One region of the Streptomyces sp. NPDC091287 genome, then DNA from elsewhere that is predicted to be linked to it. Evidence: riboswitches for the same ligand, from Rfam matches in the RefSeq annotation. Region 1 holds a riboswitch; each other region holds the start of a gene.

Region 1 (5,285 bases):
GCGGCTTCCGCGACGGCTTCGCCCCCCTGCTGCCGGACACGGCCGTCCCGCTCGGCGACCTGGACGCACTGCGCCGCGAGCTGGAGCGGGGCGACGTCGCAGCCCTCGTCGTGGAGCCCATCCAGGGGAAGGGCGTGCACGCCGCGCCGCCCGGCTATCTGCGCGGGGCGCAGGAACTGCTGCACCGGCACAAGGCGCTCCTGATCGTCGACGAGGTGCAGACGGGCCTCGGCCGGACCGGGGACTTCTACGCCTACCAGCACGAGGAGGGGGTGGAGCCCGATCTGGTGTGCGTCGCCAAGGCGCTCTCCGGCGGCTATGTGCCCGTCGGCGCGACCCTCGGCAAGGACTGGATCTTCCGCAAGGTCTACTCCTCGATGGACCGGGTCCTCGTCCACTCCGCGAGCTTCGGCTCCAACGCCCAGGCGATGGCGGCCGGCCTCGCCGTGCTGACGGTGATGGAGGACGAGGAGACCGTCGCGAACGCCCGGCGCACCGGCGACCTGCTGCGCGAGCGGCTGGCGGCCCTGGTGGACCGCTACGAGCTGCTGCACGAGGTCCGCGGGCGCGGGCTGATGATCGGCATCGAGTTCGGCAGGCCGTCCTCGCTCAAGCTCCGCAGCCGCTGGACCATGCTCCAGGCGGCCCGCAAGGGCCTCTTCGCGCAGATGGTCGTGGTGCCGCTGCTCCAGAAGCACCGGATCCTCACCCAGGTCTCCGGCGACCACCTGGAAGTGATCAAGCTGATCCCGCCGCTGGTCATCGGGGACGCGGAGGTGGACCGCTTCGTGGCGGCCTTCACATCCGTCATGGACGACGCGCACAGCGGCGGTGGACTGATGTGGGACTTCGGCCGGACGCTGGTCAAGCAGGCCGTGGCCCATCGCTGACCGCTCAGCTGCGGGAACGATGAGAATTGCCTCTGAGGCAAGTTATTTGCCCCAGAGGAAAGATCCTGGCCCAATGGAGCCATGAACCCTCCGGACGAGGGGGTGCCGGACGAGCTCCCCGGCGTCGCACCCCGACTGCGCGACCTGCGCCGCGATCGCGGCCTCACGCTGGAGGCCGCCGCCGGCCGGGCCGGACTCTCCCCGGCCCATCTCTCCCGGCTGGAGACCGGCCGCAGGCAGCCCTCGCTGCCGATGCTGCTGGGCCTCGCCCGTATCTACGGTACGACGGTCTCCGAGCTGCTCGGCGAGCAGCCGCCCGAACGGGACGCGATCGTCCGCGGCGGCGGCTTCGAGGGGGCGGAGGCCGACGGCTGGATGTACCGGCAGGCAGGCGGATCGGGCCGCGCGATGCAGGCGCTGCGGGTGCGCGTTCCGTACGGGGCCCAGGGCGACCTGGTCCGGGTCCATCCCGGCGAGGAGTGGCTGTACGTCCTGGAGGGGCGGCTGCGGATCGGGCTCGGCGACACCGTCCACGACCTCGAACCCGGCGACAGCGCTCACTTCGACTCGCTCACCCCGCACCGGATCGCGGCCATCGACCGCTGCGGCGCGGAGCTGCTCTTCGTCCACTCCCTGCTCCAGAGCCCCGCCGCCGAGCTGTGCCTCGGCAACGCCCTCCACGCGCGCTGACCGGCCGTCCCGCCGGCTGCATCCTTCGCTCCACCGGCCGCGAGGCCGACAGAGAGGACCGTCATGTCCGATTCCGAGCACTACGACCCGCTGGGCCCCGGCCGCCGCGAGAACGAGGACCCGCAGGAGAAGCGGATGCCGCGCGGCGTCATCATCCGGCTCTTCGCCTATCTGGTGGCGGGCCACGTCATCGCGGGCTTCCTCTACCTGCTCTTCGTGGTGGCCGGGAGCAAGTGACGGCGGTCGGACGACCGCCCGTCCCGGACGGATCGCTTCCCGTCCGGGTCAGCCCTGGTCGAGCAGGCGCTCGCGCAGCCGCTCCCGGGTCCCGGGGGAGACCTTCAGCCCCTCCGACAGGTAGCGATCCGTCGTTCCCCAGTGCTCCTCGATGGTCGTGAAGGCCGCCGCGAGGTAGGCGGGCCGCGCCCCGAAGAGGGGGTCCAGCAGCTCCAGCACCTCGGGCGACATGCCGGTGTCGGACGCGTCGGAGCGCTTCACGGCGTAGCGGCGGTGGGGATCGTTGGACTTGAGGTAGTCCTCCTCGATCGCCTCCGGCTCGACGCCGACCGCCAGCAGGGCGACCGCGATCGAGAGACCGGCCCGGTCCTTGCCCGCCGCGCAGTGCATCAGGGCGGGGACGCTGTCCTCGGCCAGGGAATGCAGCACCCGGCTGTGCTCGGCGGTGCGGTCCAGAATCGTCGCGCGGTACATCCGGATCATGCGGTCGACGCCCTTGCCGTTCGCGAGGACCGAGCGCAACTGCTCGATGTTCCCGTCGCTCACCAGCCGCCAGAACTCCGCGCCGTCGGCCGGGTCCGAGAGCGGAATGCTGACATTACGGACACCGGTCAACTCGATGTCGTATCCGTCGAGCCGGTGGTCGGCGGAGTGGCGGAAGTCGAAGATCGTGTGCAGCCCGAGCCCGCCGAGGAAGGCCGCGTCCTCGGCCGTGGCGTGCGCCAGGTGGCCGCTCCGGTAGAGCCGCCCGAAAGCGGTGCGCCGGCCGTCCGCGGTGGGGAGCCCGCCCACGTCGCGGAAGTTACGGACTCCGGTCAGCACGGTCTCTGTCGGCGGGACCTGCGGCACCTGTTGCGTCACGGTGGCTCCTGGGATCTCTGGCGTCGGCGCGGCTCGCCGGCGAGGGCGCTCCCGTGACGATACGACATCGATTCGACGGAAAATCATCACGGTCGCGCACCCCGGTGCGGGGTGCCGAGGGGGTCGGCCTGACCGGGCGTCAGGGGTGAAGCCGACCGCGTGTCCGTATTGGTGCATTTCGCAGAACATGCCCCGCTAATGGGGGAGATGGGATTTCGGAGGTGAGCGGGATCATATCCGTGACCGTCCGTGGCGAGCGTGCCCCGGAGTATTCCCATTGCCCGTACGGAAATCCAAGATCCGTAATCCACGGAGTGTGACGGGAAATCCGGGGCGATATCGAATCGATGATTCCGGTGCGCAACCGATGGCTTGTTCTGCTCGTCCTTGCTCGCTTACGGTCGCCGCAATCCGGACGGACCGCCTAATCCTGCCGCCGCCCGGAATTCGCACCCACCCACTCACGCGTGGCAGGAGCGGGGGAACCAGGTAAGCCGCCGATCCGGAGCGATCCGGACCGGCTCGGGGTGAAGTCGCCGCAACGCGACCGGGCATCTCCAGCCCGAACCCGACAGCTCACCTCGCAGGCGCCGGAGAGGAACTTCCCATGCCCGCAAAGGGTAAGCACCGTCGTCCGAAGTCCGGCCCGATCTCCCGCGGCGTCCTCGTCGCAGGGACCGGCGGCGCCGCACTCGCCCTCCCGCTCATCGGCGCCACCGTCGCGAGCGCGGCGGACCAGGCCGCTCCGGCCGCGAAGCCCGCCGCCGCCTCGGTCGCCGCCGCGCACACCGCCCCGGCCACCGCCCCCGCCGCGTCGAAGGCCGCCCCGAAGACGTACGCCGTCGTCTCCGGCGACTACCTGGCGAAGATCGCGGCCGAGCACCAGCTCAAGGGCGGGTGGGAGAAGCTGTACCAGGACAACCGCTCCACCGTCGGCGAGAACCCCAGCCTGATCCACCCGGGCATGAAGCTGACCCTCGGCGCCAAGGGCTCCGCCCCGGCCGAGAAGTCCGCGGCTCCCGAGGCCGCCCCGAAGAAGGCCGCACCGGCGCCGAAGGCCGCGCCGAAGGAGGCCCCGAAGGCGGACACCGTCTCCGCCGATGACTCCGAGGGCTCCGGCAGCCCGTCGGGGACCGGCTCCTCCGAGGCCACCGGCTCCGGCTGGTCCGCCCCGCTGGCCAGCGCCAACGTCACCACCCAGTACCGGGCTTCCGGCGCCAGCTGGTCCAGCGGCTACCACACCGGCTCGGACTTCCAGGCCGCCTCCGGCACCCCCGTGCTCGCCATCGGCCCGGGCACCGTGGTCTCGGCCGGCAACAGCGGCTCGTACGGCAACGAGGTCGTCATCCAGCACGAGGACGGCATGTACTCCCAGTACGCCCACCAGTCCTCGCTCGACGTCTCCGTCGGCCAGACCGTCACCGGCGGCCAGCAGATCGGCCTCTCCGGCTCCACCGGCAACTCCACCGGCCCGCACCTGCACTTCGAGGTCCGCACCGGCCCGAGCTACGGCTCGGACATCGACCCGATCGCGTACCTGCGTCAGCACGGCGTCTCCGTCTGACGTCTCCGTCCGACCGGACGCGGCGAGAAGTGATCGAGGGGCGGTGCGCGGCGGCGCACCGCCCCTCCACTTATTCCGGCTTTACCAAAAACTGACCGGGTGGTCTATCTCACCACCCGTCAACCCCGTATTACGGTCGCGTAGGTCACATCGCACGATGCAGGATAAGTGCTTGTGGCAGACGATTCGAGAAACAACCAGCAGCACACCATCGGGTCGTACGCGGCGATTGGCGACAGTTTCACCGAGGGCGTCGGCGACCCCGGCCCCGACGGGACCTACCTCGGCTGGGCAGACCGCTTCGCGGTGCTCCTCGCCGACCGGCTCCCGGCCCCCGACGGGGCGACCGGCCCCGAGGACTTCCCGCACGGGGACTTCCGCTACGCCAATCTCGCCGTACGAGGACGTCTCCTCGACCAGATCGTCGAGGAGCAGATCCCGCGCGCCAAGGAACTGGCCCCCGACCTGGTCAGCTTCTGCGCGGGCGGCAACGACATCATCCGGCCCGGCACGGACCCCGACGATCTCGCCGAGCGCTTCGAGCGGGCGGTCGCCGACCTGAGCAACGCCGTCGGCACCGTCATGGTCACCACCGGCTTCGACACCCGGGGCGTGCCGGTGCTGCGCCACATGCGCGGCAAGATCGCCACGTACAACGTCCACCTGCGGGCCATCGCCGACCGCTACCGCTGCCCCGTGCTGGACCTGTGGTCGCTGCGTTCCGTGCAGGACCGGCGCGCGTGGGACAACGACCGGCTGCACCTCTCGCCCGAGGGCCACACCCGCGTGGCGCTGCGCGCCGCCCAGGTCCTCGGCCACGAGGTGCCCGCCGACCCCGACCAGCCCTGGCCGCCGCAGGCCCAGCGCAGCCCCTTCGACGCACGGCGCGACAACATCCAGTGGGCCCGCGAATACCTCGTGCCCTGGATCGGCCGACGGCTGCGCGGAGAGTCCTCCGGCGACCACGTCGAGGCGAAACGCCCGGACCTTCTGCCGCTCTAGGACCGGTCAGGGCTCCAGCAGAGGAAGCGCACGCCGGGACG
Region 2 (5,285 bases), on a different contig from region 1:
GATCGACGGGCAGGCGTCCTACCCGGTCACGGAGATGCGCCTCGAACCGGGCGCGATGCTCGCCCTGTTCACGGACGGGCTGATCGAGCGCCCCGGAACGGACATCGACGAGGGGATCGAGCGGCTGCGCGCCACCGTCGAACGCATCGGCGCGGTCCCCCTGGCCGAGACGGCCGACCAGGTCATCGGAGAGGCCAGGGCGGCCACCGACCGCCCCGACGACATCGCGATCCTGCTCGCCGCCCGGTGGGCCGGGACCCCGACGGTCCGGCGACCACGGGAGGACCGGTCGCCCGGGCCCGACCTGTGGCGCACGTTCAGGAGGCCGGACCCGGGGCGCACGGCGGGCGCACCGGATCCGGCCTCCTGAGAGACGTCCTGCCGATCAGGCGCCGCTGAGGCGTCCGATCAGGCGTTGATCAGGCGTTGATCAGGCGTTGATCAGACGTCGGCCGGCGGCTCTGCCGGTGCGAAGGCGCCGGAGGCCTCCAGCATGCCCTCGCGCTCCACGACCTTGATCCGTTCACGGCCCTGCGCCGCGCCCAGTGCCTGCTCGTGGGCGTCCAGCTTGTGCCAGCCCTCCCAGGTCGTGTAGCGGACGCCGCGGTCCTCCAGGAAGGCCTCGACGGCCTCCGGAGCGGGCGTGGCCGGCTCCGGCAGCCGGCCGGCCGCCCGGTCCTCCAGGACGCAGGCGACCGTCTCGTTCGCGTCGCCCTTGGTGTGTCCGATCAGACCGATCGGACCGCGCTTGATCCAGCCCGTGACGTAGACCGAGGCCATGTGCTCGTCGCCGGCGATGACGCGTCCCGCCTCGTGCGGCACGGTGCCGGAGGCCACGTCGAAGGGGAGCTTGGGCAGCTCCTCCGAGTAGTAGCCGACGGCACGGTAGACGCTCTGCATGTCCCAGTCCGTGAACCGACCGGTGCCCCGGACGTTGCCGGTGCCGTCCAGCTCGGTGCGCTCGGTGCGCAGCGCCACGACCTTGCCGTCCTCGCCGAGGATCTCGACCGGGGACTCGAAGAAGTGCAGGAACAGCTTGTGCGGGCGGTCGCCGGCATCGCGGATCGCCCAGTTCTCCAGGGTCTGCGCGACCATGTTGGCCTGCTTGTTCTCCCGGCGGGTCGCGATGGAGCCCTCGTCGTACTCGATGTCCTCGGGGTTGACGATGACCTCGATGTTCGGGGAGTGGTCCAGCTCCCGCAGCTCCATCGGGCTGAACTTGGCCTGCGCGGGTCCACGCCGCCCGAACACGTGCACCTCCAGCGCCTTGTTCTCCTTGAGGCCCTGGTACACGTTGTCCGGGATCTCGGTGGGCAGCAGCTCGTCCGCCGTCTTGGCCAGGACCCGGGCCACGTCCAGGGCCACGTTCCCGACGCCGAGCACGGCGACCTTCTCCGCGGTGAGCGGCCAGGTGCGCGGGACCTCGGGGTGCCCGTCGTACCAGGAGACGAACTCGGCCGCGCCGTAGGAGCCGTTCAGCTGGATGCCGGGGACGTCGAGCGCCCGGTCGGCCTCGGCACCGGTGGAGAAGATCACCGCGTCGTAGAACGACCGCAGGTCGTCCAGGCCGATGTCGTGCGGGTAGCTGACGTTTCCGAAGAGCCGGATCTGGGGCTTGTCCAGCACCTGGTGCAGGGCCTTGACGATGCCCTTGATCCGCGGGTGGTCGGGGGCCACGCCGTAACGGATGAGGCCGAAGGGCGCGGGCATGCGCTCGAAGAGGTCGATGGAGACCCCCGGGTCCTGGCAGACCTCGGATTTGAGCAGCGCGTCCGCAGCGTAGATACCGGCGGGGCCGGCTCCGACAATGGCGACGCGGACGGGGCGTGTCATGGCGTGGTGATCCTTCGGGGCGGGCGAACGCGGGCAGGTACAGCGTACGTCGGAGGTAAGGGTCGGCTTACTAGTCTCCACCGCACACCGTAAGCGATCGCCCCGCGGGCCCTTCGGCCGGCCCTGCCTAGAGTGTCCGATTAGCCCGTTTTCCCGTGCCGGTATGGGCGATTTGTTTCTTTTAGGCATCCTGCTCGATAAGGGGCTTATTGAGGCTGTTGGGGCATTTGCTTGACCTCATTCTCGCCATCGTCGTGAAGGAGTGGTGAGCGTCACGTCCGAGAGGGCGGACGTAGAAGTGGAAGCATCGGTTCCCTTCTGTGCGAAGAAAGTTGACGACGTGACGGGGTGACCCGATCCGGCAATTCCGCTTTTCGATCTTGCGTGGAAAAGGGAATCCGGAATGCGGGGCTTGTTCTGTTCGACGTTTCTCGCCTACGGTCACCGTCAATCCGGATGGAACGCCGAATCCTGCCGCCGTCCGGGAATCCGAAACCCACTCACGCACGGCAGGAGCGGGGGACCCAGGTAAGTCGCCGATCCGTAACCGGAACGGCTTGGGGTGAAGTCGCACGAGCGTGCGGCCAGACATCTCCTGTCTGAACCCGACAGCTCACCTCGCAGGCGCCGGAGAGGAAATCCCCCATGCCCGCACAGGGTAAGCACCGTCGTTCCCAGTCCACCTCGCTGCGCCGCGGCCTTGCAGCCGTGACCACGGGTGGAGCCGTCCTCGCCCTCCCGGTGATCGGCGCCACCACTGCCTTCGCGGCCCCCGCGCCCGCCGCCGCGCCGCAGCAGGCCGTGGCGCCCGCCTCGGTGGCCCAGGCGAATTCCGCCGTGCAGGCCGCGCCCGCCCAGCATTCCGTGGCGGCCGGTGAAACGCTTTCCAAGATCGCCCGCGAATATTCCGTCAGCGGCGGCTGGGAGAAGCTGTACGAAGGCAACCGGAAGATCGTCGGAGACAATCCCGATCTTATTCACCCCGGTATCAAGCTGACCCTCGGAACCAAGACCGAGGCCCCTTCGGGCGGCAAGGCGGACAAGGCCGCCGAGGCTTCCCCGTCCGCCGCGCGCGGTGCCGAGGCGGACCGTGCCGACCGCTCGGAGCGGGTCAACGCCGCTCCCGTGGCAAAGACCGCTCCGGCCGCCGAGAAGGCCGTCACGTACACGAACGACCTCGACGGCTGGATCAAGGAGTCGCTGGCGGTCATGGCCGAGCAGGGCATCCCCGGTACCTACGAGGGCATCCACCGCAACATCATCCGCGAGTCCTCGGGCAACCCGGCCGCGATCAACAACTGGGACTCCAACGCGGTCAAGGGCACCCCGTCCAAGGGGCTGCTCCAGGTCATCGACCCGACCTTCCAGGCCTACCACGTGCCCGGCACCTCGACCGACAGCTATGACCCGGTCGCCAACATCACGGCCGCGTGCAACTACGCCGCGGACCGGTACGGCTCGATCGACAACGTCTTCGGCGCCTACTGATCCTCCGCGCCCGAGCCCGAGGGGCCCCGGACCTCATGGTCCGGGGCCCCTCGGGCGTGCCGGGAAGTTACCCCCAAGTTTCTAGTGACTTACCACGCGATCGACAGTAGAACCTGTTGCACTCTGTCGAGAGTGAGGGATGTCACATGAGCGACACTACCATGCAGGATGGCGGGACCAAGGGTGTCTCGCGTCGAAGATTCATCGCTGGAACAGGTTCTCTTCTGGGCGCTGCGGCGATCGCCGGGCACACCGCACCGGCGTGGGCGGGCGTCCGGGCGGCAGCAGCGCCGATCGGCTCCGGGGCCCGTGTGCCGGTGCTGGTCGTCGGCACCGGATACGGCGGCTCCGTGGCCGCCCTCCGGCTCGCCCAGGCCGGCGTCGACGTCCATATGGTCGAGATGGGCATGGCCTGGGACACGCCGGGCGCGGACGGCAAGATCTTCGCCAACACCACCAGGCCCGACGACCGCTCCTTCTGGCTGCGGACCCGGACCAAGCAGCCGCTGAGCAACTTCCTCGGCTTCCCCATCGACAGACACGTCAACCGCTACACCGGCATCCTGGACGCCGAGGAGTTCGCCGGCATCACGGTCTACCAGGGCCGCGGTGTAGGCGGCGGGTCCCTGGTCAACGGCGGTATGGCCGTCACCCCGCGCCGGGAGAACTTCGGCGCGATCCTCCCCACGGTGAGCGCCGAGGAGATGTACAGCACCTACTACCCGCGCGCCAACAGCGGACTGGGCGTCACCACCATCGACCCCGCCTGGTTCGACAGCGTCGACTGCTATCAGTACGCCCGTGTCGGCCGGAAACACGCCCAGCGCTCCGGCTTCCCGTTCCTCTTCGTTCCCGCCGTCTACGACTGGGACTACATGAAGCAGGAGGCGGCCGGGACCGTCCCCAGGTCGGCCCTGGACGCCGAGATCCTCTACGGCAACAACTACGGCAAGAAGTCGCTCCAGAAGACCTACATCGACCGGATCAGGGCCACCGGCCGGGTCACCATCTCCCCGCTCCACAAGGTCACCACGGTCACCCCGGCCCCGGGCGGCGGCTACACGGTGCTCATCGACCAGCTGGACACCGTCGGCCGGACGACCGCCACCAAGACCATCACGGCGGACAAGGTCTTCTTCGCCGCGGGCAGCGTGGGCACCAGCAAGCTGCTCGTCGGCCTCAAGGCCACCGGCGCGCTGCCCCTCCTCAACAACGAGGTCGGCAAGGGCTGGGGCGACAACGGCAACGTCATGTGCGGCCGGGCCAACCACCTCTGGGACCCGACGGGGAAGGTGCAGTCGTCCATCCCCACCGGCGGCATCGACAACTGGGACGCCGGCGGAGCGTTCGCCGAAGTGGCGCCGCTGCCCACCGGGATCGAGACGTGGGCCTCGTTCTACCTCTCCATCACCAAGAACCCGAACCGGGCGCAGTTCACCTGGAACGCGGCGGCGGGGAAGGCCGAACTGAACTGGCAGACGGCGTGGAAGCAGCCGTCCATCGACGCCGCGAAGACCATCTTCGACAAGATCAACCAGAAGGAGGGGACGATCTACCGCACGGACCTCTTCGGCGTTCACAAGATCTGGGGCGACCACCTCACCTACCACCCGCTGGGCGGCGCGGTCCTGGACAAGGCCACCGACAACTACGGCCGGCTGCACGGCTACACGGGCCTGTACGTCATCGACGGCGCGCTGATCCCCGGCAACACCAGCGTGAACCCGTTCGTCACCATCACCGCGCTCGCCGAGCGCAACATCGAACGGATCATCGCGACCGACCTGTAGGCGCCCCGGAGGACGCGGGAACCGACGAAGAGCCCGGGGCCGGGAGTGCCAACCCGGCGGCCCCGGACTCCGTCAGGAGGCGCCCGCCCTCACCCGTGACCGGGCAGAACGCACACCGCGTCGATCCCCAGCACATGGTTGAGCCGCCCGAACGCCAGCCACGAGCCGATGCTC
Region 3 (5,285 bases), on a different contig from region 1:
GTCGCCCACCACGCACAGCTCGGCGGGTGCGTCGGCCTCCCCGGCCGGGCCGACCAGCTCCCGCACCAGCGTGTACTGGGCGTGGTTGGTGTCCTGGTACTCGTCGACGAGGACGTGGCGGAAGCGGCGGCGGTAGTGCTCGGCGACGTCCGGGAAGGCCTGGAGCAGGTGGACCGTCGTCATGATGATGTCGTCGAAGTCCAGGGCGTTGGCCTCGCGCAGGCGGGCCTGATAGAGCGCGTACGCCTGGGCGAGGGTCTTTTCGAAGCCGTCCGCGGCCTGTCCCGCGAAGGTCTCCTCGTCGATGAGCTCGTTCTTGAGGTTGGAGACCTTGGCGGTGAAGGACTTCGGCGGAAACTGCTTCGGGTCCAGGTCGAGGTCGCGGCAGACCAGGGCCATCAGTCGCTTGGAGTCGGCGGCGTCGTAGATCGAGAACGACGAGGTGAAGCCGAGCTTCTTCGACTCACGGCGCAGGATGCGGACGCACGCGCTGTGGAAGGTCATGACCCACATGGCGTTGGCGCGGGGCCCGACGAGCTGCTCGACGCGCTCCTTCATCTCGCCCGCGGCCTTGTTGGTGAAGGTGATCGCGAGGATCTGCCCGGGGTGCGTCCCGCGCTCGGCCAGCAGGTGGGCGATGCGGTGGGTGAGGACGCGGGTCTTGCCGGAGCCGGCCCCGGCGACGATGAGCAGCGGGGACCCGGCGTGCACGACGGCGGCGCGCTGCTCGGTGTTCAGCCCGTCGAGCAGGGCGGCGGAGTCGATCGCCGGGCGCGGGTGCCCGTCCCGGTAATACCCGTCCCGGGGCGGCGGGGGCGCGTCGTAGACGCCCTCGAAGAGTTCCTCCGGCACCGCTTCGGGCGCGTGGTCCTCGGGGGGCGGCGGGGGGCCGTCCTCCGCGGGCTGGAGGCCGGTCAGGAAACTGTCGTCAAAGAGGCTGCTCATCGCCTCCCGAGTCTAGGCGGCCGGACTGACAAGGTTCCGCCGAAGGCGGGAAGCGGGCTCCGCTACCCGCCGCCGACACGCCCGTACCGGGTACGCACGGAGACCGGACGCCGACGTTCCGTGAAGGAGTGCCCGGTCGGAGGGGGTGCGGACCCCCCGATCCGGAAAGGTCACGAAAATGTATCGGGCATATCGCTCATCGTCCTTCCCAGCGGCGGGGCCGGTTGGCTAGCGTGCTCGGTCAGGTGGCCCGTACCCTCCCTGAGGCGAACCACGCCTGACGGGCACCTCTGCCGAATCCGTCCTGCCGCCCTGACAGTTCGGAACCGGGGACCCACACGCAACACCGGGGTGAATCGGTCCGTGCCCTCGCATCCGGACCGTAGGACAACCTTCCGTTCCGTCCGAACCCGACAGCTAACCCGGTAGGCGGTCCACGGAAGGAGATGCCGGTCTTGGCATCGCATCGCAAGCCGCGCACGAAGGTGCGCACCACCACCCCCGCCGTCGGGCTGACGACGGCCGCGCTGGCGTCTGTGACGCTGCTCTCCACGCAGAGCGCCACGGCCGCGCCCGCGGAGCCGAAGCCCGCCATCGAGGAAGTGCAGAAGAAGGTCGACGCCCTGTACCGGCAGGCGGGCACCGCGACCCAGGAGTACAACCGGGCCAAGGCCGCCTCCGCGTCCCAGCAGACGAAGGTCGACACGCTGCTCTCCGACGTGGCGAAGCGGGCCGAGAAGATCAACGAGGCGCGCCGGGCGCTGGGCTCGTACGCGGCGGCCCAGTACCGCAACGGGGGCATCGCGCCCGCAGCGACGTTCTTCCTGGCGGACAACCCGCAGGGGTACTTCGACCAGAGCCGGCTGATGGACCGGGCGACGGAGCGGCAGCAGAAGGCCGTCGACGAGGTCCGTACGCAGCAGGCCTCGGCGGCGAAGAAGCGCGCGGAGGCGGTGAAGAGCCTGGAGACCCTCACCGAGACGCAGGCCACGCTCGCCTCCAGCAAGAAGGACGTGCAGACCAAGCTCACCGAGGCCCGGGGGCTGCTGTCGAGGCTGACCGCCGAGGAGAAGGCGCGGCTGGCGGAGCTGGAGCGCAAGAAGGAGGCCGAGGCGAAGGAGAAGGCGGCGAAGCTGGCCGCCCGGCAGGCCGCCGAGGCGAAGGAGAAGGCCGAGGCCGAGGAGAAGGCCCGCGAGGAGGCGGCGAAGGAGTCCGGCGGCGGTTCGGACACGGGCTCCGGTTCCGGTACGGGAACGGATCCGGGCTCCGGCACCGGCACCGGCACCGGTACGGACAGCGGTTACGCCGCCAAGGCGGAGAAGGTCCTGGCCTTCGCCCGCGCCCAGATCGGGAAGCCGTACGTGTGGGGCGCGTCGGGCCCCTCCAGTTACGACTGCTCGGGGCTGACGCAGGCGGCGTGGCGGGAGGCGGGCGTGACCCTGCCCCGGACGACCTGGGACCAGGTGGAGGTCGGGACGCGGGTCGCCACGTCCGATCTGCTCCCCGGGGACCTGGTCTTCTTCTACGACGACATCAGCCACGTCGGCATCTACAAGGGCGACGGGATAATGATCCACGCCCCGAAGCCGGGTGCGAACGTGCGCGAGGAGTCGATCTACTACATGCCGATCTACGGAAGCGTGCGCCCCGCGTAGGGCAGGCGCCCAGCGCGGAGCGGGCGTCCCGCCCGGAGCGGGCACCCCGCCCGGAGCGTGTGCCCAGCCCGGAGCGGGCACCCCGCCCGGCGCGGGCGCGCCGCGCGGACTCAGGTCCAGACCGTGGCGATGAAGATGTTGGCGACCGTCAGTCCGCCGACCGCGGCGAACGCGCCCTTGTCCACCATCTCGTCGTCCCGCTTGACGTAGACGAGGGCGAGGATCACGACCAGCAGCGCGAGCTTGATGCCGATCTTGACGTTGTTCACGGTCTGGTCGTCGGCCTGGTTGAGTCCGACCAAGGCGATGCCGGTGACGAGCATGGTCAGCGCGCCGTGCAGCATGGCGGGGATGAAGCGCGCGGTGCCCGCCCCCATGGCCTTCATCTGCGTCAGGAAGCCGCCCAGCAGGGAGGCGATGCCGATGATGTGCAGGGCGACGAAGACATTGATGAGTACGTCCATGGCTCCGGAGCCTAGCCAGGGCCAAGGATTTTCCTTTCAGTGAGGCAGACCTTCCTTGTGCGCTTCCTCCGGCATTGACCGCATTGCCCTGATGTGTGGGCATAACGGTGATCAACTACGACCGATGAAACGTCACATCAGGGCAATAGCGGTCATGGCGACTCTTTTCCCGGCACCGGGATTAGCGTCCTTCACGGACCCGCCGGTATCCCCCGACGGGCACCCGACAGGAAGGATGCCGCCCCCGTGGCAGCGCACCGCAGGTCAGCTCACCGAAAACCCAAGCAGCGCCCGCTCACCGGCTCTGCTGCCCGCACCGCCGCCACCCTGGCACTCGCCGGGGCCGCCACCGCGGGATCGGTCACCGGGGCGGGCGCGGCCCCCACCGAGCCGGCCCCCACCGCCGCGCAGGTCAAGGCGAAGGTCGACCGGCTGTACCACGACGCCGAGGTCGCCACCGAGAAGTACAACGGGGCGAAGGAGAAGGCGGCCAACGCCACCCGCGCCGTCGACGCCCTGGCCGACGTGGCCGCGCGTCGCACCGCCCGCCTCAACACCGCCCGGCACGCCCTCGGTTCGCTGGCCACCGCGCAGTACCGCAGCGGCACCCTGGACCCGGCCCTGCAACTGGCGCTCTCCTCCGACCCCGACGCCTATCTGCAACGCGCCTCCTACCTCGACCGGGCGGGCGACCGGCAGAGCGGCCTCCTGCGCGGCATCCGGCGCCAGGTCTCCCAGATCACCCGCGTCAAGGCACGCGCCGACCAGGAGACCGAACGCCTCGCCGCCCGCCGCGCCGAACTGCGCGAACACCGCACCGCGATCCGCACCAAGCTGGCCGACGCCCGCAGGCTGCTGGACACCCTGACCGCCGACGAGCGCGCCGCCCACGAGCGCTCCGCCGACGCCCGGGGCGCCGGCGGCCCGGCCCACGCCGACCGCTCGACCGTCCGCAGCGGTCCGGTCGCGGCCCCCGGCTCCCGCGCCGCCCAGGCCATCGATTTCGCGTACGGCGCGATCGGCAAGCCGTACGTCTGGGGCGCGACGGGCCCGAACGGCTTCGACTGCTCGGGCCTGACCCAGGCGGCCTGGAAGGCGGCGGGCGTGAGCCTGCCGCGCACCACCTACACCCAGATCAACGCCGGAGCCCGGGTCCCCCGCTCCGAACTGGCCCCCGGTGACCTGGTGTTCTTCTACTCCGGGATCAGCCATGTCGGCCTCTACATCGGCGGCGGCCAGATGATCCACGCCCCGCGCCCCGGAGCGCCGGTCCGCATCGCACCCGTCGATCAGATGCCTTTCGCCGGAGCGACCCGGGTGGCATAGTCCGCCGCGCCGGTCCCGATCTCCCGCCGAAGGAACTCCCGTATGACGTCGATGGCGAACGCCGTCCAGGACTACGCCCGGGCGCTCGCGCTGCGCTCCCCGGACCACTACCGGGTGGGCCCGTTCACCGTCCGGCACAACCCGGGCTGGGAACTGAAGTACGCCAACTACGCCATCCCCGACCGGGACGCGGAACCCACGGCGGACGAGGTGGCGGCCCTGGTCGACGCGTTCGGGAAACACGAACGGCTTCCCCGCCTGGAGTTCCTGCCCGCCTGGGCCCCGGCCGTGGAACCGGCCCTGCTGGCCGCCGGTTTCACCGTGGAGAACCGCGCCCCGCTGCTCGCCTGCGGCCGCGAGGACCTCCGGCCGCCGAGGCCGGTCGACGGTCTCCGCATCGGCACACCGGTCACCGAGGCGGAGTTCACCGAGGCCGCCCGCGTCCAGCACCACGGCTTCGGCGGCGAGGGCGAGCCCGAGCCGGGAATGACCGACTGGCTGCGCGCGGCGGCCGCCGGCGACGGGGTCGCCGCACTGGCCGTCCTCGACGGAGCGCCGGCCGGGGCCGGCGGCTGCTCGGCCGCGATCGACGGCCTGAGCGAGCTGGCCGGGCTCGCCGTCGCCGCCCGCCACCGCCGCCGGGGCGTGGGCGCCGCGCTCTCCACGTGGCTGACGGAACGGGCCTTCGACCGGGGCTGCCGGGCGGTCTGGCTGGAGCCGGGCGACCCCGGCGTCGAGCGGGTCTACGCGGGCATCGGCTACCGCAGGATCGGCGAGAAGGTCAACATCTCGCTGGAGCCGAAGCCGGGGCCGGAGACCGCCTGAGGGCTGCCCCGGCTCACTGAGGGCTGCCCCGGCTCAGACCAGCCGTCGAGCCGTCGCCCACCGGGTCAGC
Region 4 (5,285 bases), on a different contig from region 1:
CAGCGATGCCTGCGGTTCGTCGCCGACGAGGTTGGAGATCAGGCTGGTGTCCCACAGCCCGTGGACGAGCATCGGCAGCAGGATGACCCCGCCGACGCGCAGGCACAGGTAGAAGAAGTACCCCGAGGTGGACACGACGAGGGCCTGGAGGAGGGCCTGCGCACCCTCGCCGAAGGCGTTGCTCACGTGTACGAGGCCGAAGACGAGCGAGGAGAAGAGGGCGACCCTGCCCTCGGTGAGCCCGGCCCGGCGGAAGACCTGCACGCCGATGCCGCGGAACATGAGCTCCTCGCCCACGCCGACGAACAGGCCCAGCAGGAGCAGACTGACCACCAGGGAGGCGCTCTGATCGCCGAGGTGACCGTAGTTCAGGCCGAGCAGGGCGACGGCCAGCATGGAGACCGGGACCCAGCGCACCCAGCGGCGAACGGGTGCGCGGTAGCGCAGGACCTCGCCCCACCAGCCGAGCCAGGTCACGACGGCGGCGGCGAACACGATCGACGCCCCGATCGGTATCAGCGCGTTGCGCACGAGGGATTCCGTGGTGGGGAACTGGCTCGCGGAGGAGCTGGTGTCCACGCCGATCAGGAATCCGAGACCCTGGATGATGCCCGCGTACACGGCGACGATCACCAGGAACCACGGCCACGTCAGCCTTCGTCCCGGTCGGCCGTCGCGTATCGCCCCCGACTCGTCCGTCGCGCCCGTTCCGTCCCGCACCACATCACCCTCTTCTTCTCTGCGGCGCGAGCACCGTCGTCGCTCCGCCTGCCGCAGCCCTACGGTCGGGTGCGGACTCTCGTAAAGATCTCATGTGGATCGGGGCAAAAGCCGTGGAGGGCCCCCTGACGGCTGCTCGCCGGACCCCGGCCCGGGGGAGCTCCGCCGTAATTGGTCAAAGGCGCGCCGGGGATGCCGTAGAGTTGTGTTTACCGACGCGGGGTGGAGCAGCTCGGTAGCTCGCTGGGCTCATAACCCAGAGGTCGCAGGTTCAAATCCTGTCCCCGCTACTGAAGACCCGGGCCCGGCACGCACAGCGTGCCGGGCCCGAGTCGTTTCCCAGACCGTTTCCCGAGCCGTGATGGTGCGGCTTGACCTTGACGCAGCGTAAAGATCTAGCGTTTCCGGCATGGAGTGGTCCATTCAGGAAATCGCCAGACAGGCCGGCACCACGAGCCGCACGCTCCGGCACTACGGGGACCTCGGTCTCCTCGCGCCGAGCCGGATCGGGAGCAACGGCTACCGCTACTACGACCAGGACGCCCTCGTCCGGCTGCAGCGCATTTTGCTGCTGCGGGAGCTCGGTCTTTCGCTGCCCGCCATCAAGGATGTGCTCGCGGGGCAGCGGGACACGGCGGTGGCGCTGCGGGCGCATCTGCGGCTGCTCGAACAGGAGCAGGCGCGCATCGGGCGGCAGATCGCCTCGGTGCGGACCACTCTCCACAAGACGCAGGAGGGGATGGAACTCATGGCCGATGAAGTGTTCGACGGCTTCGACCACACCGCCCACGAGCAGGAGGTCACCGAGCGCTGGGGCCGGGACGCTTACGAGGAGGGCGACCGCTGGTGGCGTTCGCTCGGGGATGAGCAGAAGAAGGCGTTCCAGGACGAGCACGAGGCCATCGCGCGCGCCTGGGGCCGGGCCAGGGAGGCGGGGCTCGCCGCCGACGGGGCCGAGGCGCAGGACCTCGCGCGGCGGCACTGTGCGTGGCTGTCCTCGGCCAAGGCGCCCAGCCGTTCGTACGTGATCGGGCTCGGCGAGATGTATGTCGCCGATCCCCGCTTCGGAAAGAACTACGATCGCTACGGGGACGGCACCGCCGCCTTCGTACGGGACGCACTGACGGTATACGCGGAACACCGGCTCTCCGACTGACCATGGAAGGCCGGACCGCCGTCCGCCTTCCCCCTATTCGGCCGATGCGGAGTAGCCGCTCGGCGCGGCTCCGGGAAGCCTGGGCGGGGCGCGGTACCGTCCGCAGCCGTGGGTGGACCGGGCAGGAGTGCACAGGTGGGGATGGCCGACGAGCGGCGCAGCGGCACGGTGGGGAGTTTCGACGCCGTGGGCCGGGTGGTGTTCGGGTCCCGGGAGGGCCAGCTGACGTCCGACGGGCGGCGCACCGGGCGGTTCGTCCGGATGCTGCCCGCTCTGCTGATCCTCGGCGGGCTGCTGTTCGACTCGCTGGCTCCGCCCAATTTCACCGCGGTCCCCTTGTTCGTCGCGGCCCCGCTGATCGCCGCGCCGTTCTTCTCCAAGTCCCGGACCGTCCGCACGGGGATCGCCGCGGTCCTCTCCGTCACCGCGATGCGGCTCTCCGACGGGACGTCCACCCAGGTGGTCCCGGTCATCGAGATGATCACCGTGCTCACGGGCTCGGTGCTGGCCCTCGTCATCAACGGCGTCGTGCGGCGCGGCAACGAACAACTGGCCTCGGCCCGGGTCATCGCGGAGACCGCCATGCGGGCCGTGCTGCCGACCCCGGCCGAGCGGATCGGCGGACTCCAGGTGGCCGCGCGGTACGAGGCGGCGCAGGCGGACGAGTTCGTGGGCGGCGACCTGTTCGCGGTCGCGGACACTCCGTACGGCGTACGTCTGGTTGTCGGCGACGTACGCGGCAAGGGGCTGGACGCCGTCGAGGCGGTGGCGGTGATCATCGGGGCGTTCCGGGAGGCGGCCGAGCAGGAGCGTTCGCTGGAGGGTGTCGCGCAGCGGCTGGAGCGGGCGCTGGCCCGGGAGGGGACGCGGCGGTACGGGCTGGACGCCATGGAGGGGTTCATCACCGCCGTGCTGGCCGAGATCCCGCCAGGTTCGGCCTCGTTGCGCCTCGTCAACCGCGGTCACCCCGAGCCGATCCTGCTGCACGCCGACGGTGCCCTGGAGGTGCTGGCCCCCTCGGTGCCCGCCATGCCGCTGGGGATGGACCTGGGGGTGTGGCCGGACCGGTCCGACGAGTGGGCGATGCCCGCCGGGGCGACGCTCCTCGCCTTCACGGACGGCCTGTCCGAGGCCCGGGACCCGAACGGGGTCTTCTACGATCCGGCGGCCCGGCTGCGCGGCCGGATCTTCCCGGGCCCGGAGGAGCTGTTGTCGGCGCTGACGGACGACGTACGGCTGCACACCGGCGGGCGGACCACGGACGACATGGCGCTCATCGCGGTCGGCCGGCCGGCGGAGGGGCAGCCCGTGCGCCGGACGACGGTGAAGATCGTGGGCCGGGGCGACGACGCCGGGCGATGACCGGGCGATGACGGGGCGATGACGGGGCATCGGCGAGGCGTCGGCGGGACGACGACAGGGCGGTGACACGGTGCGTGATCGAAGAGCACCACTCCGCATAACATTTGACACACCGTCAGAAGAAGTGGTGTGGCCGAGCCGCGGTCAAGTCGCCCGATTCCGCCCGCTTGTGACCCGTACATCCCCACCGTGTTCGTTAATGATCAACAGGAACAGCTTGGAATAGAGCCCGTCTGTCTATTAACGTTCGATAACGCAGCGCGGTCGTCACAGTCGTCGTCAGAGACGGCGCCGCGCGCGAGCGCCGAATTCCGCAAGGGAACCGGGGAACCACCTACATGGGGTGAATCGGACGCCTGCGTCTCGTGAGAGACGGAGGGGCCCGTAGGAGACCTTCCTGCTCCGAACCCGTCAGCTAACCCGGTAGGCGAGAAGGAAGGAAAGGAGTGCGCCCACGTGGCGTCCAACAAGCCTGCCCCTGAGGCCCCGTCACCCTTCAGTGCCGACACCTTCGGTGCCGACACCTTCGGTGGCGAGGAGCGCACCTGGGAGGAATGGAACCCCACCGCGGAGTCCATCCGTCCCGTGCGCGGCAAGCACCGCGTCGCCAAGCAGCGTGGTCTGGCCCGTAGCTCCACCGTCCTCGGGGTCGGCGTCATAGCGGCCGTCGGTGCGGGCGGTATGGCCACCGCGCAGGACAAGGCGCCGGTCTCCATCTCTCTTCCCGATTCCATCGTGGACAACCTCCCCGACGCCAAGTCCCTTCCCGGCGTCGGGTCTTTGATGTCCGACGAGGCTGCGCCCGCCCCGGTCGCCGCGTCCGCGCCGCTCACCACCGCCGGCCTCACCACCGCCGAGGCCGAGCAGGGCACCGACGCGGGCGAGGCGCTGCGCGCCCGGATCCTCCAGCAGGCCGAGCAGCAGCAGGCCAGCGCCGACGCCGAGGCCAAGGCCGCCGCCGAGAAGGCAGCGGCCGAGACCGCCGCCGCCGAGGCCAAGAAGCAGCAGGACGAGGCCGAGGCCGCAGCCGCCGCGAAGAAGAAGGCGGCGGAGGAAGCGGCGAAGAAGAAGAAGGAGGCCGAGCGGCTCGCCAAGCTCGCCGCCAGCTTCTCCCTCCCCACCTTCTCGTACACGATCACCTCGACCTACGGTCAGTCCGGCGCGCTCTGGTCCTCGGGCCAGCACACCGGTCTCGACTTCGCCGGGTCGGCCGGTGCGCCGCTCAAGGCCGTGCACAGCGGCACGATCACGTCGGCCGGCTACTCCGGTTCGTACGGCTACCGCACGGTCCTCGAACTCGAGGACGGCACGGAGATCTGGTACGCCCACCAGTCCTCGATCGAGGTCTCCGTCGGCCAGAAGGTCACCACCGGCCAGACCATCGGCCGCATGGGCGACAGCGGCAACGTCACCGGAGTCCACCTCCACCTGGAGGTCCGCACCGCGGGCGGTTCCGCGATGGACCCGATGGCCTGGCTGAACAGCAAGGGCCTGAACGTCTGACCTCCCGGCCCCGCGGCTGACGTCCTTCGTCGCCGCCCCGCAACCCCGGCAGCCCTGACGCACACCCCCCGACGTCAGGGCTGCCGGTCTGTCCGGGGACGGTACGGTCCGGCGGGCGGCGGAATACCGTCCCCGCCCCGGCCCGTTGAACCTCCACATGACTTCTCCGCGCACTCTCGGCACCTCCGACCTCCAGGTCTTCCCCCTCGCCCTCGGCGGCAACGTCTTCGGCTGGACGGCGGACGAGGACCAGTCCTTCGCCGTCCTGGACGCGTACGTCGCGGCCGGCGGCAACTTCATCGACACCGCCGACGCGTACTCCGCCTGGGTCGAGGGCAACGAGGGCGGTGAGTCGGAGACCGTCATCGGCAAGTGGCTCGCCTCCCGCTCCAACCGGTCCGACATCGTCGTGGCCACCAAGGCCGGCGCGCACCCCGAACACCGGGGCCTGGCCGCCGGCACCGTCAAGGGCGCGGCCGAGGCCTCGCTGCGCCGCCTCGGCACCGACCACATCGACCTCTACTACACGCACTTCGACGACGAG

The links. Region 1 has a riboswitch for cyclic di-AMP ahead of ACIQRW_RS01165 (peptidoglycan DD-metalloendopeptidase family protein). Riboswitches for the same ligand answer to the same signal wherever they lie in the genome.
Region 2: it holds a riboswitch for cyclic di-AMP, as region 1 does, so the genes downstream of both, ACIQRW_RS31205 (transglycosylase SLT domain-containing protein) here and ACIQRW_RS01165 (peptidoglycan DD-metalloendopeptidase family protein) in region 1, are expected to answer to the same signal.
Region 3: it holds a riboswitch for cyclic di-AMP, as region 1 does, so the genes downstream of both, ACIQRW_RS34975 (NlpC/P60 family protein) here and ACIQRW_RS01165 (peptidoglycan DD-metalloendopeptidase family protein) in region 1, are expected to answer to the same signal.
Region 4: it holds a riboswitch for cyclic di-AMP, as region 1 does, so the genes downstream of both, ACIQRW_RS34665 (M23 family metallopeptidase) here and ACIQRW_RS01165 (peptidoglycan DD-metalloendopeptidase family protein) in region 1, are expected to answer to the same signal.

What each region holds. Positions count from the first base shown of each region.
Region 1 covers NZ_JBIVUV010000001.1:278,804-284,088, forward strand. The annotation lists gene ACIQRW_RS01145 (aspartate aminotransferase family protein) at 1-890, shown strand, start outside; gene ACIQRW_RS01150 (helix-turn-helix domain-containing protein) at 972-1,580, shown strand; gene ACIQRW_RS01155 (DUF6126 family protein) at 1,644-1,817, shown strand; gene ACIQRW_RS01160 (tyrosine-protein phosphatase) at 1,866-2,678, opposite strand; cyclic di-AMP (ydaO/yuaA leader) riboswitch at 3,123-3,283, shown strand; gene ACIQRW_RS01165 (peptidoglycan DD-metalloendopeptidase family protein) at 3,286-4,242, shown strand; gene ACIQRW_RS01170 (SGNH/GDSL hydrolase family protein) at 4,417-5,244, shown strand; gene ACIQRW_RS01175 (STM4011 family radical SAM protein) at 5,251-5,285, opposite strand, start outside.
Region 2 covers NZ_JBIVUV010000021.1:122,622-127,906, forward strand. The annotation lists gene ACIQRW_RS31195 (SpoIIE family protein phosphatase) at 1-370, shown strand, start outside; gene ACIQRW_RS31200 (FAD-dependent oxidoreductase) at 442-1,833, opposite strand; cyclic di-AMP (ydaO/yuaA leader) riboswitch at 2,286-2,473, shown strand; gene ACIQRW_RS31205 (transglycosylase SLT domain-containing protein) at 2,479-3,321, shown strand; gene ACIQRW_RS31210 (GMC oxidoreductase) at 3,468-5,111, shown strand; gene ACIQRW_RS31215 (carboxymuconolactone decarboxylase family protein) at 5,201-5,285, opposite strand, start outside.
Region 3 covers NZ_JBIVUV010000027.1:58,453-63,737, forward strand. The annotation lists gene pcrA (DNA helicase PcrA) at 1-945, opposite strand, end outside; cyclic di-AMP (ydaO/yuaA leader) riboswitch at 1,227-1,393, shown strand; gene ACIQRW_RS34975 (NlpC/P60 family protein) at 1,392-2,600, shown strand; gene ACIQRW_RS34980 (hypothetical protein) at 2,711-3,064, opposite strand; gene ACIQRW_RS34985 (NlpC/P60 family protein) at 3,311-4,390, shown strand; gene ACIQRW_RS34990 (GNAT family N-acetyltransferase) at 4,433-5,215, shown strand; gene ACIQRW_RS34995 (response regulator transcription factor) at 5,249-5,285, opposite strand, start outside.
Region 4 covers NZ_JBIVUV010000026.1:96,883-102,167, forward strand. The annotation lists gene ACIQRW_RS34645 (type II CAAX prenyl endopeptidase Rce1 family protein) at 1-720, opposite strand, end outside; tRNA gene ACIQRW_RS34650 (tRNA-Met) at 937-1,010, shown strand; gene ACIQRW_RS34655 (MerR family transcriptional regulator) at 1,130-1,876, shown strand; gene ACIQRW_RS34660 (PP2C family protein-serine/threonine phosphatase) at 2,018-3,238, shown strand; cyclic di-AMP (ydaO/yuaA leader) riboswitch at 3,531-3,683, shown strand; gene ACIQRW_RS34665 (M23 family metallopeptidase) at 3,695-4,741, shown strand; gene ACIQRW_RS34670 (aldo/keto reductase) at 4,899-5,285, shown strand, end outside.